DNA from 4 places in the Bradyrhizobium sp. HKCCYLS3077 genome. Region 2 is predicted to be linked to each of the others. Evidence: predicted binding sites of a transcription regulator. Region 2 holds the regulator's gene; each other region holds the start of a gene.
The links. Region 2 encodes PhoB, which activates phosphate uptake and scavenging genes when phosphate is short. Its sites were predicted from a motif close to TGTCATNNANCTGTCAT; they were not measured.
Positions count from the first base shown of each region.

Region 1: the regulator PhoB is predicted to act here: its motif matches at 2,209-2,225, upstream of ACQR0Z_RS20130 (DUF47 domain-containing protein).
Region 3: the regulator PhoB is predicted to act here: its motif matches at 2,334-2,350, upstream of ACQR0Z_RS19745 (RNA degradosome polyphosphate kinase).
Region 4: the regulator PhoB is predicted to act here: its motif matches at 2,206-2,222, upstream of ACQR0Z_RS33635 (esterase-like activity of phytase family protein).

Region 1 covers NZ_JBNPTH010000004.1:844,070-847,470, forward strand. Annotated here, with positions in the region: gene ACQR0Z_RS20120 (peptide chain release factor 3) at 1-165, opposite strand, end outside; gene ACQR0Z_RS20125 (anion permease) at 501-1,508, opposite strand; gene ACQR0Z_RS20130 (DUF47 domain-containing protein) at 1,523-2,167, opposite strand; gene ACQR0Z_RS20135 (branched-chain amino acid ABC transporter permease) at 2,311-3,279, opposite strand; gene ACQR0Z_RS20140 (branched-chain amino acid ABC transporter permease) at 3,281-3,401, opposite strand, start outside.
Region 2 covers NZ_JBNPTH010000003.1:116,811-120,211, reverse strand. Annotated here, with positions in the region: gene ACQR0Z_RS12420 (trypsin-like serine protease) at 1-1,035, opposite strand, end outside; gene phoB (phosphate regulon transcriptional regulator PhoB) at 1,130-1,837, opposite strand; gene phoU (phosphate signaling complex protein PhoU) at 1,854-2,570, opposite strand; gene pstB (phosphate ABC transporter ATP-binding protein PstB) at 2,599-3,401, opposite strand, start outside.
Region 3 covers NZ_JBNPTH010000004.1:762,784-766,184, reverse strand. Annotated here, with positions in the region: gene ppx (exopolyphosphatase) at 1-41, opposite strand, end outside; gene ACQR0Z_RS19745 (RNA degradosome polyphosphate kinase) at 69-2,264, opposite strand; gene ACQR0Z_RS19740 (chromosomal replication initiator DnaA) at 2,403-3,080, opposite strand; gene ACQR0Z_RS19735 (CDP-alcohol phosphatidyltransferase family protein) at 3,137-3,401, opposite strand, start outside.
Region 4 covers NZ_JBNPTH010000012.1:68,763-72,163, forward strand. Annotated here, with positions in the region: gene ACQR0Z_RS33620 (sulfite exporter TauE/SafE family protein) at 1-382, opposite strand, end outside; gene ACQR0Z_RS33625 (TetR/AcrR family transcriptional regulator) at 423-1,250, opposite strand; gene ACQR0Z_RS33630 (DMT family transporter) at 1,207-2,160, shown strand; gene ACQR0Z_RS33635 (esterase-like activity of phytase family protein) at 2,280-3,401, shown strand, end outside.

The sequences.
Region 1 (3,401 bases), on a different contig from region 2:
CTGGCCGGCGAGATTGATAGCGCCGCCGAACAGCAGCAGCTTCTCGGTCAAGGTGGTCTTGCCGGCGTCCGGATGCGAGATGATGGCGAAGGTGCGCCGGCGCGCCACCTCGTCGGAGAGCGGCGAACGGGACGGCTGTTCGGTGGTGACGGCGGTATCGGACATGGGGCGGCGGACGTCGGTTCGGGGCCAAAGAGCGGCGATGTCGTGGGAAAAGCGCGGGCTCACGGCCGCCGCGCGCCCTCCATATAGGCGTTTTGCACCGCAACTCCAACCGGGGAGTTAAACAGCTGCCCGCCGGGCACGCCCGGACTGGCACCCCGCCCGCGGCCGTCCTTCGAGACGCGCGCAAAACGGCGCGCTCCTCAGGACGAGGTCCGAATGTGCAGCGAAATACCTAGACTCGGCAAAATCCCAACCCTCATGGTGAGGAGCGCCGCCTTTGCGGCGCGTCTCGAACCATGAGGCCCCGAACGCCTCCAGACGGCTGTCCCGCCGGATCAGTGCCGCAGCACCGACACCAGCCAGAAGGTTGCGGCCGAGACGATCGCCGAGGCCGGAATCGTGAAGATCCAGGCATAGACGATGGATCCGGCGACGTTCCAGCGCACGGCAGAGGCCCGGCGGGCGGCGCCGACGCCGACGATGGCGCCGGTGATGGTGTGGGTGGTCGAGACGGGCACGCCGAGGAAGGTCGCCAGGAACAGCGTGATGGCGCCGCCGGTCTCGGCGCAGAAGCCCTGCATTGGGTTCAGCTTGGTGATGCGCAGGCCCATGGTGCGGACGATGCGCCAGCCGCCCATCAGGGTGCCCAAGGCCATCGCCGCCTGGCACGACAGCACGACCCAGAACGGCACCGTGAAGTGCTCGCCCAGATGGCCCTGCGAGTACAGCAGCACGGCGATGATGCCCATCGTCTTCTGCGCGTCGTTGCCGCCGTGCCCGAGCGAATACAGCGACGCCGAGGCGAATTGCAGGATGCGGAAGGCGCGGTCCACGGCGAAGGGCGTCGAGCGCACCGAGGCCCAAGACACGATCGCGACCAGGATCATCGCCAGGATCAGCCCGACCAGCGGCGACAGCACGATCGCCAGCACCGTCTTCGACAGGCCGCTCCACACCGCGGCCGAGAGTCCCGCCTTGGCGATCCCCGCCCCGACCAGGCCGCCGATCAGTGCGTGCGAGCTCGACGAGGGAATGCCGGCCGCCCAGGTCACGAGGTTCCAGACGATGGCGCCGACGAGGGCGGCGAAGATCACCTGCGCATCGACAATGGCGGGATCGATGATCCCGGTGCCGATGGTCTGGGCGACGTGCAGGCCGAACACGCCGAAGGCGATGAAATTGAAGAACGCCGCCCAGAACACCGCGTATTGCGGCCGCAGCACGCGGGTCGAGACGATGGTCGCGATCGAATTGGCGGCATCGTGCAGGCCGTTCAGGAAGTCGAAGGCAAGCGCGACGGCGATGAGGCCGACCAGGATGGGAAGGCCGAGATGAGCGTCCACGGCGCGTCCCTACCCTAGACCTGTTCGATCATGATCGAATTGATCTCGTTGGCGACGTCGTCGAAGCGATCGGCGACCTTCTCCAGATGATCGTAGATCTCGGCGCCGACGATGAAGTCCATGGTGTTGGCGTTGCGGTGCTTGAGAAACAGTTCCTTCAGCCCGATGTCATGGAGATCGTCGACGCGGCCCTCGAGCTTGGTCATCTCCTCGGTGATCGCGGTGATCATCGGCACGTTCTGGCCGATGGCCTGCAACAGCGGCAGCGCGCGGCCGATCAGATTGGCGCAGTCGACCAGCAAGGTCCCCATCTCGCGCATCGTCGGCTCGAACTCCTTGACCTCGAACAGCACCACCGCCTTGGCGGTCTGCTGCATCTGGTCGATGGCATCGTCCATCGAGGTGATCAGGTTCTTGATGTCGCCGCGATCGAACGGGGTGATGAAGGTGCGGCGAACGGCAGTCAGCACCTCCCGGGTGATGTTGTCGGCCTCGTTCTCGAGCTGGCTGACGCGCTGGCAGTGGGTCAGCACATCGTCGCCGCCCTTGAGCATGTCCTGCAGCGCATGCGCGCCCTGGATCACCACCTTGTTGTGGCGGGCGAACAAATCGAAAAACCGCTCCTCCTTGGGGAGGACGGCGCGAAACCAGTTCAGCATGGGACGAGATCCATCCATTCCGAAACGGGCCAGGGCTGGCCTGTCACGGAAGTGTCATACTCCGGATCACGCCGCAGCAGAAGCGGTGGACGGATGATCCACCACTTTCTGCCCCGCACATAATCTTATTTTAGATCAATGGCTTACAGGGATCGCTTGAACAAATGGGCGATTTCCCCGACCACGCCGCGGCGGAAGGTGAGCACGCAGGCGACGAAGATGACGCCCTGGATGACGGTGACCCACTGCCCGAACCCGGCCAGATATTGCTGCATGGCGATGATCACGAAGGCTCCCACGACGGGGCCAAACACCGTTCCGAGGCCGCCGACGAGCGTCATCAGCACGATCTCGCCGGACATCGACCAGTGCACGTCGGTCAGCGAGGCGTTCTGGGCGACGAACACCTTCAGCGAGCCGGCGAAGCCCGCGATGGTGCCGGACAGGATGAAGGCCAAGAGCTTGTACTGGTCGGTTTTGTAGCCGAGCGAGATCGCGCGCTGCTCGTTCTCGCGGATCGACTTCAGCACCTCGCCGAACGGCGAGTTGATGGTGCGGAAGATCAGCAGGAAGCCGGCGAGGAAGCCGACCAGCACGACGTAGTACAGCGTGACAGGCTTCGACAGGTCGATGAAGCCGAACAGCTTGCCCTGCGGAATGCCCTGGATGCCGTCCTCGCCGTGGGTGAACGGCGTCTGCAGGTAGACGAAGTATAGGAGCTGCGACAGCGCCAGTGTGATCATCGAGAAGTAGATGCCCTGGCGGCGGATCGAGATGTAGCCGGTGACCAGCGACAGCACGAAGGCGCCGGCGACGCCGGTGAGGATGCCGAGCTCCGGCGGGAAACCCCAGACCTTCAGCGCATGCGCGCTGCAATAGCCCGCGGTGCCCAGGAACATCGCGTGGCCGAACGACAGCAGCCCGCCATAGCCGATCAGCAGGTTGAAGGCGCAGGCCAAGAGCGCGAAGCACAGCGCCTGCATCACGAAGAACGGATACAGCCCGGTGAACGGCACGATGGCGAGCAGCGCCGCCATGATGACGAACACGATCATCTCGTCGCGCATCGCGCGCGGGGTGATCGGCAGGGTCTCGTCGGTGATCGATGTCATGTCAGGCCGCCCGTCCGGTCAGACCCGTCGGCTTCACCAGCAGCACCAGGACCATCAGAACGAAGACCACGGTGTTGGAAGCCTCGGGATAAAAATACTTGGTCAGTCCCTCGATCACCCCC
Region 2 (3,401 bases):
GATCGTGCCCGCCTTGGTCGCAGCCGCGAGCTCGTCGCGGCCCACGGACTTCACTGCCACCGGCTTCGAAGGCAGCGCATCCTTCAGGATGATCAGGGCCCAGTCGGCCGGCGAGCGGTCGATCGACCATTTGTCGTGCTGGGTCGGTATGAACTCAGGCGCGACGATCAGCTTGTCGGCAACCGACGAGGCCGCGGGCGTGCCCTTGTTCATGCCCGCCAGGAAATGGACGTTGCCGGGGCTGACCTGGGTGAGACCGTTGAAGACACAATGCGCCGCCGTCAGCACCACGCGCGGCGCCACCAAGGTGCCGGTGCACGAGCCTCCCGTACTGTATTGCGCCACGGTCACGACACCGATCGATGATGCCGGCCAGGAGGTGGGATCGACGACGTCGCCGAAGTGGCGGTCGAGCCCGAGCAGTTGCTCCGCGCGCGGATTGGCGATGCCGGCATCTGCCGATTCCGGCTTCGGCCGCCACGCCGCAATGGTGGCCTCGGCTTGCTGCCGCTGCGCTTCGCTGAGCTTCACTCTCTGGATCTCGCGGCCGGCCGACCTGACGCCGCTGCGTCCGGCCATCACCAGCCAAGCATAACCCTGGATGACGTCCCTGGTCATGACCTCGCCGTCGAGCATCATCAGGCCGAGCATGTATTGCGACTGGGCAAAGCCCTGCGCCGCCGCGCGGTTGAACCAGCGCGCGGCTTCGCCGTGATCGCGGGCGGCGCCTTCCCCGTTGAAATAGGCGATGCCGAGATAATGCTGGGCGACGGCGAGCCCTTGATCGGCGGCCTTGCGGTACCAGACCAGCGCCTCCGCCTGGTTGCGCGGGGCGCCCAGGCCGAAGGCCTGCATGAATCCGACATTGAATTGCGCGCGCGCATCGCCCTTGGCGGCGAGCGGCTGGAGCCGGCGCAACGCCGCCGCCGGCTGTCCATTCGACGCCGCAGCGACGGCGTCCTCGAGCTCGGCGGCTGCGGCATTGCCGGCAGCCACAAGCAACAAGGCCAACAAGATAGCGAGCGTCCTGATCATTGCGTCTGCCGAGGTCCGACCATGATGATGGGAACTCGATCACACAGGATCAAGACGGCAACGGCGTGACCGCGCGATCAGGCCTGCTCGCCCGTCACGCCTGCTCCGACTTGGCGAACCGATCATCCAGCGCATAGCCCGCGCCGCGCACGGTGCGGATCGGATCCTGCTCGCGGCCGGGATTGAGCAGCTTGCGCAGCCGGCCGATATGCACGTCCACCGTGCGCTCGTCGATATAGATGTCGCGGCCCCAGACGCTGTCGAGCAACTGCTCGCGGCTGAACACGCGGCCGGGATGCTCCAGGAAGAATTCGAGCAGGCGGTATTCGGTCGGGCCGAGATCGATCGGCCGGCCCGAACGCGCGACGCGGCGCTTCTCGCGGTCGAGCTCGATGTCGCCATAGGACAAGACGGTCGCCAGCCGCTCCGGGCTCGCGCGCCGCAGCAGGCCCTTTACGCGCGCCAGCAGCTCCGGCACCGAGAACGGCTTGACGATGTAATCGTCGGCGCCGGTCGCAAGCCCCCGCACACGCTCGCTCTCCTCGCCGCGCGCGGTGAGCATGATGATCGGCAGCTGCTTGGTCTCGGACCGCGCCCGCAGCCGCCGGCACAGCTCGATGCCGGACAGGCCCGGCAGCATCCAGTCGAGCACGACCAGATCGGGCACGCGCTCCTTGAGCCGCGTGTCGGCCTCGTCGCCGCGCGCCACGGTCTCGACCTCGTAGCCTTCGGCCTCGAGGTTGTAGCGCAGCAGCGTCGTCAGCGCCTCCTCGTCCTCAACCACCAGAATTCGCGCACCCATGTCGAAATCGTCTTTCTCAGTTACCGGGGATCGTGGTCGCGAAGCTGGTCATGTCGCCCTTCGGGCGCTTGTCCATGATCTGCTGGCCCTCGATCATATAGAACACCGTCTCGGCGATGTTGGTGGCGTGGTCGCCCATCCGCTCGATGTTCTTGGCGCAGAACATCAAATGGATGCAAAACGAGATGTTGCGCGGGTCTTCCATCATGTAGGTCAGGAGCTCGCGGAACAGCGAGGTGCAGATCGCATCGACCTCCTCGTCGCCCTTCCACACCGTCATCGCCGCCGGCAGGTCATGCGCCGCATAGGCGTCCAGCACCGTCTTGACCTGCGACTGCACCAGGTCGGTCATGTGCTCGAGGCCGCGGATCAGCTTCAGCGGATGGAAGTCGCTCTCCAGCGCGGCGACGCGCTTGCCGATGTTCTTGGCGAGGTCGCCGATGCGCTCCAGATCGGTGGCGACGCGCATCGCGCCGACGATCTCGCGCAAATCCACCGCCATCGGCTGGCGGCGGGCGATCGTCAGCACCGCGCGCTCCTCGATGATGCGCTGCAGCTTGTCGACCTCGGCGTCGGCGGCGACCACCTTCTGGCCGAGCGCCACGTCGCGCCGCACCAGCGCGTCGACGGAATCGACGATCAGCCGCTCGGCGAGGCCGCCCATCTCCGACACCAGCCGGGTGAGGTCCTGCAGATCGCTGTCGAACGCCTTGGCGGTATGTTCACTGGCCATGTTGATCTCCTGAAGAATGCTGTCGGCGTCAGCCGAACCGGCCGGTGATGTAGTCCTGGGTCCGCCGATCGCTCGGCGAGGTGAAGATCTTGCTGGTCTCGTCGAACTCGATCAGCTCGCCGAGATACATGAAGGCGGTCTTGTCGGAGACGCGGGCCGCCTGCTGCATGTTATGGGTGACGATCGCGATCGTATAGTTCTCCGCGAGCTCCTGGATCAGCTCCTCGACCTTGGCGGTCGAGATCGGGTCGAGCGCCGAGCACGGCTCGTCGAACAGGATCACCTCGGGCCGGACGGCGACCGTGCGCGCGATGCACAAGCGCTGCTGCTGGCCGCCGGACAGCGACAGGCCAGAGGCGTTGAGCTTGTCCTTGACCTCGTTCCACAGCGCGCCGCCGCGCAGCGCCTTCTCGACGCGGTCGTCCATCTCGGACTTCGAGATCTTCTCATAGAGCCGGATGCCGAAGGCGATGTTCTCGTAGATCGTCATCGGGAACGGCGTCGGCTTCTGGAACACCATGCCGACCCGCGCGCGCAGCAGATTGAGATCGAGCTTGGGATCGAGGATGTTGGTGTTGTCCAGCATCAGCTGGCCGGTGGCGCGCTGGCCCGGATAGAGATCGTACATCCGGTTGAAGATGCGCAGCAGGGTGGACTTGCCGCAGCCGGACGGGCCGATGAACGCCGTGACGCGGTTGGTGCCCAGCGTCAGGTTGATGTTCTTCAGCGCGTGATGATCGCCGTAATAGAAGTTCAGGTTGCGCGCGGTCACCTTGGCCGGCGCCTCGGGGAGCGGCTGGCCGTGAAGGGTGTGAGCGGGCTGACTGACGG
Region 3 (3,401 bases), on a different contig from region 2:
ATGACACCGACATTTCCGGCCCTGGTCGCGGGCCGTTTCACCGCGTCATTCCCTTGAGAAGCAGGTCGCTAGGACGAGTTGCGTTCGTTCCGGCGCGTGAGCCGGCGCGGTGATGATTCCTTGAGCGACTTTCCACGGCCGGACAGACTCGGATTCGTCATGAAGTAATTGTGCAGGTTGAACGGCTCCTCGCCCTTCGCGGCCTTCATACGCGTTGACGACCCATCCGGCAACAATTGCCAGCTCTGCTCGGTGTCCTTGAGGTTGGCGACCATGATCTGCTCCAGCACCTGCTGGTGCACGGTCGGGTTCTGCAGCGGGCACAACACCTCGACGCGGCGGTCGAGATTGCGCGGCATCATGTCGGCCGAGGAGATATAGACGGCGGCCTTGGCGCTCGGCAGGCCCTGTCCCATGCCGAAGCAGTAGATGCGGCCATGTTCGAGGAAGCGGCCGATCACCGATTTGACGCGAATATTGTCGGACAGGCCGGGAATGCCGGGCCTGAGGCAGCAGATGCCGCGCACGATCAGGTCGATCGAGACGCCGGCCTGCGAGGCCTCGTACAGCGCGTCGATGATATCAGGATCGACCAGCGAGTTCATCTTCATCCAGATCACGGCCGGCTTGCCCTGGCGGGCAAAGCTGGTCTCGCCATGGATGTGCTCGATCATGCGCTTGCGAAGCGTGAGCGGCGACACCGCCATTTTCTCGATGTCGATCGGCTCGGCATAGCCGGTGATGTAGTTGAACACCCGCGTCACGTCGCGGCCGATCACCGGGTCAGAGGTGAAGTAGGACAGGTCGGTGTAGATGCGCGCCGTCACCGGATGATAGTTGCCGGTGCCGGTGTGCACATAGGTGGTCAGGCTGCCGCCCTCGCGGCGCACGACCATCGACAGTTTCGCATGGGTCTTCAGCTGCAGGAAACCATAGACGACCTGCACGCCGGCGCGTTCGAGGTCGCGCGCCCAGCGGATGTTGGCTTCCTCGTCGAAGCGTGCCTTGAGCTCGACCAGCGCGGTGACCGATTTGCCGGCCTCCGCCGCTTCCACCAGCGTGCGCACGATCGGCGAGTTATTTGAGGTGCGGTACAGCGTCTGCTTGATGGCGACGACATCGGGATCGCGCGCCGCCTGCTGCAGGAATTGCACGACGACGTCGAACGACTCGTAGGGGTGATGGACGATCAGGTCCTTCTGCCGGATCGCAGCAAAAATGTCGCCGCCATGGTCGCGCACCCGCTCGGGATGGCGCGGCACATAGGGCGCGAATTCCAGGTCGGGCCGGTCGACGCGGGTCAGCTGCGACAGCTCGTTCATCGCCAGCACGCCGTCGACCACGAACACCTCGTCGTCGGTGGTCGCCAGCGCATCCTGCACGAAGTGGCGCAGCTCCTCCGGCATGTTGGCCTCGATCTCGAGCCGGATCACCGAGCCGCGGCGGCGGCGCTTGAGCGCGGTCTCGAACAGCCGCACCAGATCCTCGGCCTCTTCCTCGATCTCGATCTCGCTGTCGCGGATGATGCGGAAGGCGCCCTGGCCCTTGACCGTGTAGCCGGGGAACAGGCGGCCGATGAACAGGCTGGTCGCCTGTTCCAGGGTGATCAGGCGGATCACGCCGTCCTTGGCGCCGGGGAAGCGGATGAAGCGGTCGATCTTGCCGGGCATGCGGATCAGCGCGTTCATCGGCCGGCCGTCGGCGGTGCGCGTGAGCTGCAGCGCCACGGTGAAGCCGAGGCTCGGGATGAACGGGAACGGATGCGCCGGGTCGATCGCGAGCGGCGTCAGCAGCGGGAAGATGTTGGCGAGGAAGTGGTCCTCGATCCAGGCCCGCTCGCTCTTGGTGACATCCTGGCCGTCGACCAGCACGATGCCGAGCTCGGCGAGAAACTTGCGCAGGTCGCGCCAGATCGCCTGCTGGTCGATCGCGAGCTGCGACACGGTCTCGTTGATCAGCTTCAGCTGCTCGATTGGCGTCAGCCCGTCCGGGCTGCGCTCGGCAATGCCCTCGCGCACCTGGGCGCGGATGCCGGCGACGCGGACCATGAAGAATTCATCAAGGTTGTTGGCTGAAATCGACAGGAACCGCACCCGCTCCAGCGCCGGGTGCCGCGGATTGACCGATTCCTCGAGCACGCGACGATTGAAATGCAGCCAGGACAGTTCCCGGTTGATGAAGCGCTCGGGGCTCGAGGCGATCTCGATCCCGGCAGCCGTAACCGACTCTTGTGCTGCAATCTCAGTCACTTGCTCAATATCCATCAGAACTCGATCCATATTCGGTCACGGCGCCAAATCAGGGCGCGAGTGCCAACCAGTAGCGCAAGCCGTATGACAGAGGGATGACGTCGCCGGCACCATTGAGGTTCCGGCGAAGGCCGCCGTCAAGATGGCCGGCGGTCACACGCTGCGGAGCAGCTCGGCCGCCAGGGCACGGGTAACGGGCCGTCCGAGCCGCAGCGACTCATTGTCGAGCATCGCGATGGTCTCGCGCGCAGCCGCATAGGATCGCTCGATGCGGCTCGCCAGGTAGCTCACGACCGTCTCGTCGATCGAAAGCTGCCGGTCGGCCGCGAGCTTGACGATCAGGGCTCGGAACAGCTGGTCGTCGGGCGGCAGCAGGGTGACCACCGGGACGGCGCGCAGCCGCGACCTCAGGTCGGCCAGCGCAATCGGCAGGCTCGCCGGTGCCTCGCGGGCGGTGATCAGCACGAAGGCTTCGTCCTGGCGCGCCAGGTTCAGCAGATGAAACAGGGCCCGTTCATCGAGATCGGCGGCCGTGAGGTCCTCCAGCACCAGCGCGCCGGTGGCGAGCGCCCCGGGGACGGCGCCGGCCTCCAGCGCATGCGCCGACAGCGAGCGGGCGCCGGCCTGCTCGGCCCAGATCGCGGCGAGATGGCTCTTACCGGAGCCGTCGGGGCCGACCAGGAACATCGTCCGGGCCGGCCATTCCGGCCATGCGTCGACCAGAGCGAGCCCGGCCGCGTTGCCGGGACCTTCGAAGAAGTTGTCCCGCGTCAGGCTCTCCTCGTGCGGCAGGGCAAGGGCCAGCTGGCGAGGGGGAATGTGGCTGGCCAAGATCGACGTGCTCCGTAACGTGGCGTGCCCGAGGTCCGCGACAGCTCTTGAGAGGATCAGCGGACTTCAATGGTGCTCATGTGGCGCACCCAGTCGACCAGATACAGCCCGACCGACACGAGCGTAAAGACCGTGACCAGCACCATCAGCACCGCGTCGTAAGGCTTGGGCTCGAAGCCGAAGCTGAGTGAGGCGAGCACGAGCGCGGCAAATCCGACCTGGGCTGCCGTGTTCAGCTTGGAGACCATCAACGGCTTCATCGCGACCGGCCGGTCGAACAGCCAGGAGACGATCACCGCGGCCACGATCATGATGTCGCGC
Region 4 (3,401 bases), on a different contig from region 2:
CACCTCGCTTCGATGAGCGGCGCAGGAGCAGGACATCGAGCAGCAGCAGATAGATGACGTAGGCCCATCGCAGGATCGCCGACGCCGTGCCGTTGGCCAGGAGCGCGCCGATCGCAGCGCCGAGGACAAATCCAAGCCCGAGCCACAGCAGCACGCGCAGCGGCGCCCGGCTGCCTTCGTCCCAATAGCGCTTGAGGCCGGCGGCACTGGTCGGCGGAACCTGCGCGACCAGCGAGAGTCCCTGCGCGACGTGCTGCTCGGCGCCGAGCAGCAGCACGGCGAAAACCACGAGACCGCCGCCGGGGCTGACGCCGAGCAGGCCGGACGTGAATCCGCCCACCAAGCCGGTGCCGAGGCCGCCCAGGAGATCGAGTCCGCTCATCATCTCGTCCTCCCGGGAGACTTCGGCAACGTCGCGGGCATCATCGTTTCGGCGCGAGCCCGGCCAGCAACACCTCGAAGCTGGCCAGCGCCTCGGCCGGCGAAAACGGCTCGCCCCACAGCCGCTGCAGCACGAAGCCCTGGAACATCGCGACCATGGTGCGTGCCATACTGCGCGGGTTGACCGCGCGGTCGATCACGCCGAGCCGCCGGCCGCGCTGCAGAAGCTCGGCGATGACCGCGATCGGCTTGCGGACGCCATCCACGACCTGATCGCGGACGGCATCGTCGCACAGCGCCTCGGCCCAGAGCTGCAGGGCAATCCGTCGGCTGCGCAGCCCCTCCTCCTTCTGCATGTCCGCCAGCGAGGCGCGCGCGATCGCGCGCAGGCCTTCGAGCGGGTCCTGACTGTCGCGCGCGGCCGCGAGCAGCGCCGCATCGCGGGCATGGCGATGCTCACCGATCGCCTGGATCAGTTCCTCCTTGCTGGCGAAATGGCCGTAGATGCCGCCGGCACTGAGGCCGGACTCGGCGATCACGTCGGCAATCGTCGTCTGGTGGAAGCCCTGACGCGCGAAGCAGGCCGCTGCGGCGCGCAGGATTTCTTCGCGGCGGGCGGCCATCGTCGCCGGCTTCAGCTTCGGCATGCGCACCTCCTGGCCGAGCGACCAATCGCCTTCGAGCACAATCACCATACAAAACGAATATTCGTTTTGTAAAGAGGGGACGTTCTGCCGCCTTTCGGCATGGCGGCAATCCGCCGGGCGCTCTTGTCTCCGCCGCGCTTTCGGGCACAACTCGGCCCGCGCAACAGAAGCCGAATCCTTGCCCGCCCCATCCCAGTCCACATCGCCGGTCGCCTGGCTCAACAACCAGCCTTATCTGCTGCTCACGCTGGCCTCGCTGTTCTGGGCGGGCAACATCGTGCTGGCGCGCTATGTCGCCGGCCACGTGCCGCCGCTGACCTTGTCGTGCATTCGTTGGATCGGAACCTTCCTGATGCTATGGCCGTTCGCGCGGGAGCATCTGGCGAAGGACTGGCGTACCCTGCTCGCGCATTGGCCGCTGATCCTGCTGTTCGCGCTCACCGGCTTTGCGATCAACAACGCGCTGTCCTACTGGGCGATGCAATATACTCAGGCGCTCAACGGGCTGCTGATCCAATCGTCGACGCCGCTATTCGTGGCGCTGTGGTCGCTGCTGCTGTTCGGCGTGCGGCTGACCTGGGGGCAACTCGCGGGCATCGCGATGTCGCTTGTCGGCGTGCTGGTGATCCTGCTGCGCGGCGATCTCGGCGCGCTCGCGGGCATCCAATTCAATCGGGGTGACCTGATGTTCGCCGGCGCGCTCTGGGTGTTCGGGCTCTACTCGGCGGCCATGACCCGCAAGCCCGCAGTGCACCAGTTGTCACTTATCTCATCGTGCACGGCGGCCGGCGCCGTGCTGCTGCTGCCGCTCGCGGCCTGGGAATACAGCTCCGGATTCGTGCTGAGGCTCGACCTGCTCTCGATGCTGACGCTCGGCTACGTCATCGTGTTCGCCTCGACGCTCGCCTATCTGTTCTTCAACCGCGGCATCAGCCTGATCGGACCGAACCGCGCCGCACCGTTCCTGCATCTGGTGCCACTGTTCGGCTCGGTGCTGGCGATCCTGCTGCTCGGCGAAGAGTTGAAGCTGTTCCACCTCGCAGGCTACGCGCTGGTCATCGCCGGTGTGATCATCGCTTCGCGCGTGCCGCTCAAGCAGCCCCGCGCCGCCGGAGAGGCGCCCAAGAACTAAGCGTGCGGCAACACGCCCCAGGACGAACAGCGCGCATCATCCGGCTGTCATGGAACTGTCAACGGAGCGTCAGGGCGCCTGTTCAGAACCACGCGTGGTTCAAGCTCAGGAGGCTTTCCATGCATCGATTTTTTCTGACGACCGTGGCCGCTCTGGCCCTCAGCACCGGCGCCGCGCTCGCCCAGGGCGAAGGCGAATTCCCCGCCAAGCTCGCTGGCCACGCCGTGCTGCCAGCCGAGTCCTTCATCGACGCGCCCGCCGACGCTCCGGACGATCTCAAGACCTCCGGCAAATACACCACTGGCAAGCGCGTCGAGGCGATCGGCACCGTGATGGGCAAGTCCTACGAGCGGCCGACCAGCGTGTCGCTGCCGTTCAAGGGACAGCCGCTGCAGGGGCATTCCGGCATCAAGACAATGGCCGACGGCACGTTCTGGGTGCTGACCGACAACGGCATGGGCTCGCGCTACAACTCCCCGGACTCGATGCTCTATCTCAATCATCACAAGATCGACTGGACCGCCGGCAAGGTGGAGCGGCTCGCGACCATCTTCCTGCACGATCCCGACAAGAAGGTGCCGTTCCGCATCGTCCACGAGAATACGGCCAAGCGCTATCTGACCGGTGCCGATTTCGACACCGAGGGCTTCCAGATCATCGGCGATCACATCTGGATCGGCGACGAGTTCGGCCCCTACCTTATCAAGGCGGACAAGAGCGGCAAGGTGCTCGCCGTATTCGAGACGGTTGCTGACGGCAAGCCGGTGCGCTCGCCCGACCATTGGGCGGTCCAGTCCCCCGGCGCGCCCGGCGCGAGCTACACCAACGTCAATCTGCGGCGCTCGAAGGGCTATGAGGGCTTCGCGGCATCCACCGACGGCAAGTTCATCTACGGCCTGCTGGAAGGGCCGCTGTGGGACGCCGAGAAGAAGGATTGGGAGAAGGTCGACGGCAAGGAAGCCTCGCGCATCCTCGAATTCGACGTCGCCGCGGAAAAGTTCACCGGCCGCTATTGGCAATATGTGTTCGAGCAGAACGGCAACGCCATCGGCGACTTCAACATGATCGACCCGACACAGGGCCTGATCATCGAGCGTGACAATGGCGAGGGCACCGCTGACAAGGCCTGCCCGCAGGGCACCCGCGGCGACAACTGCTTCCCTGACTTGGCCAAGTTCAAGCGCGTCTACAAGATCGAGCTTTCGGACGCCAATGTCGGCAAGCCGGTCCGCAAGATCGCC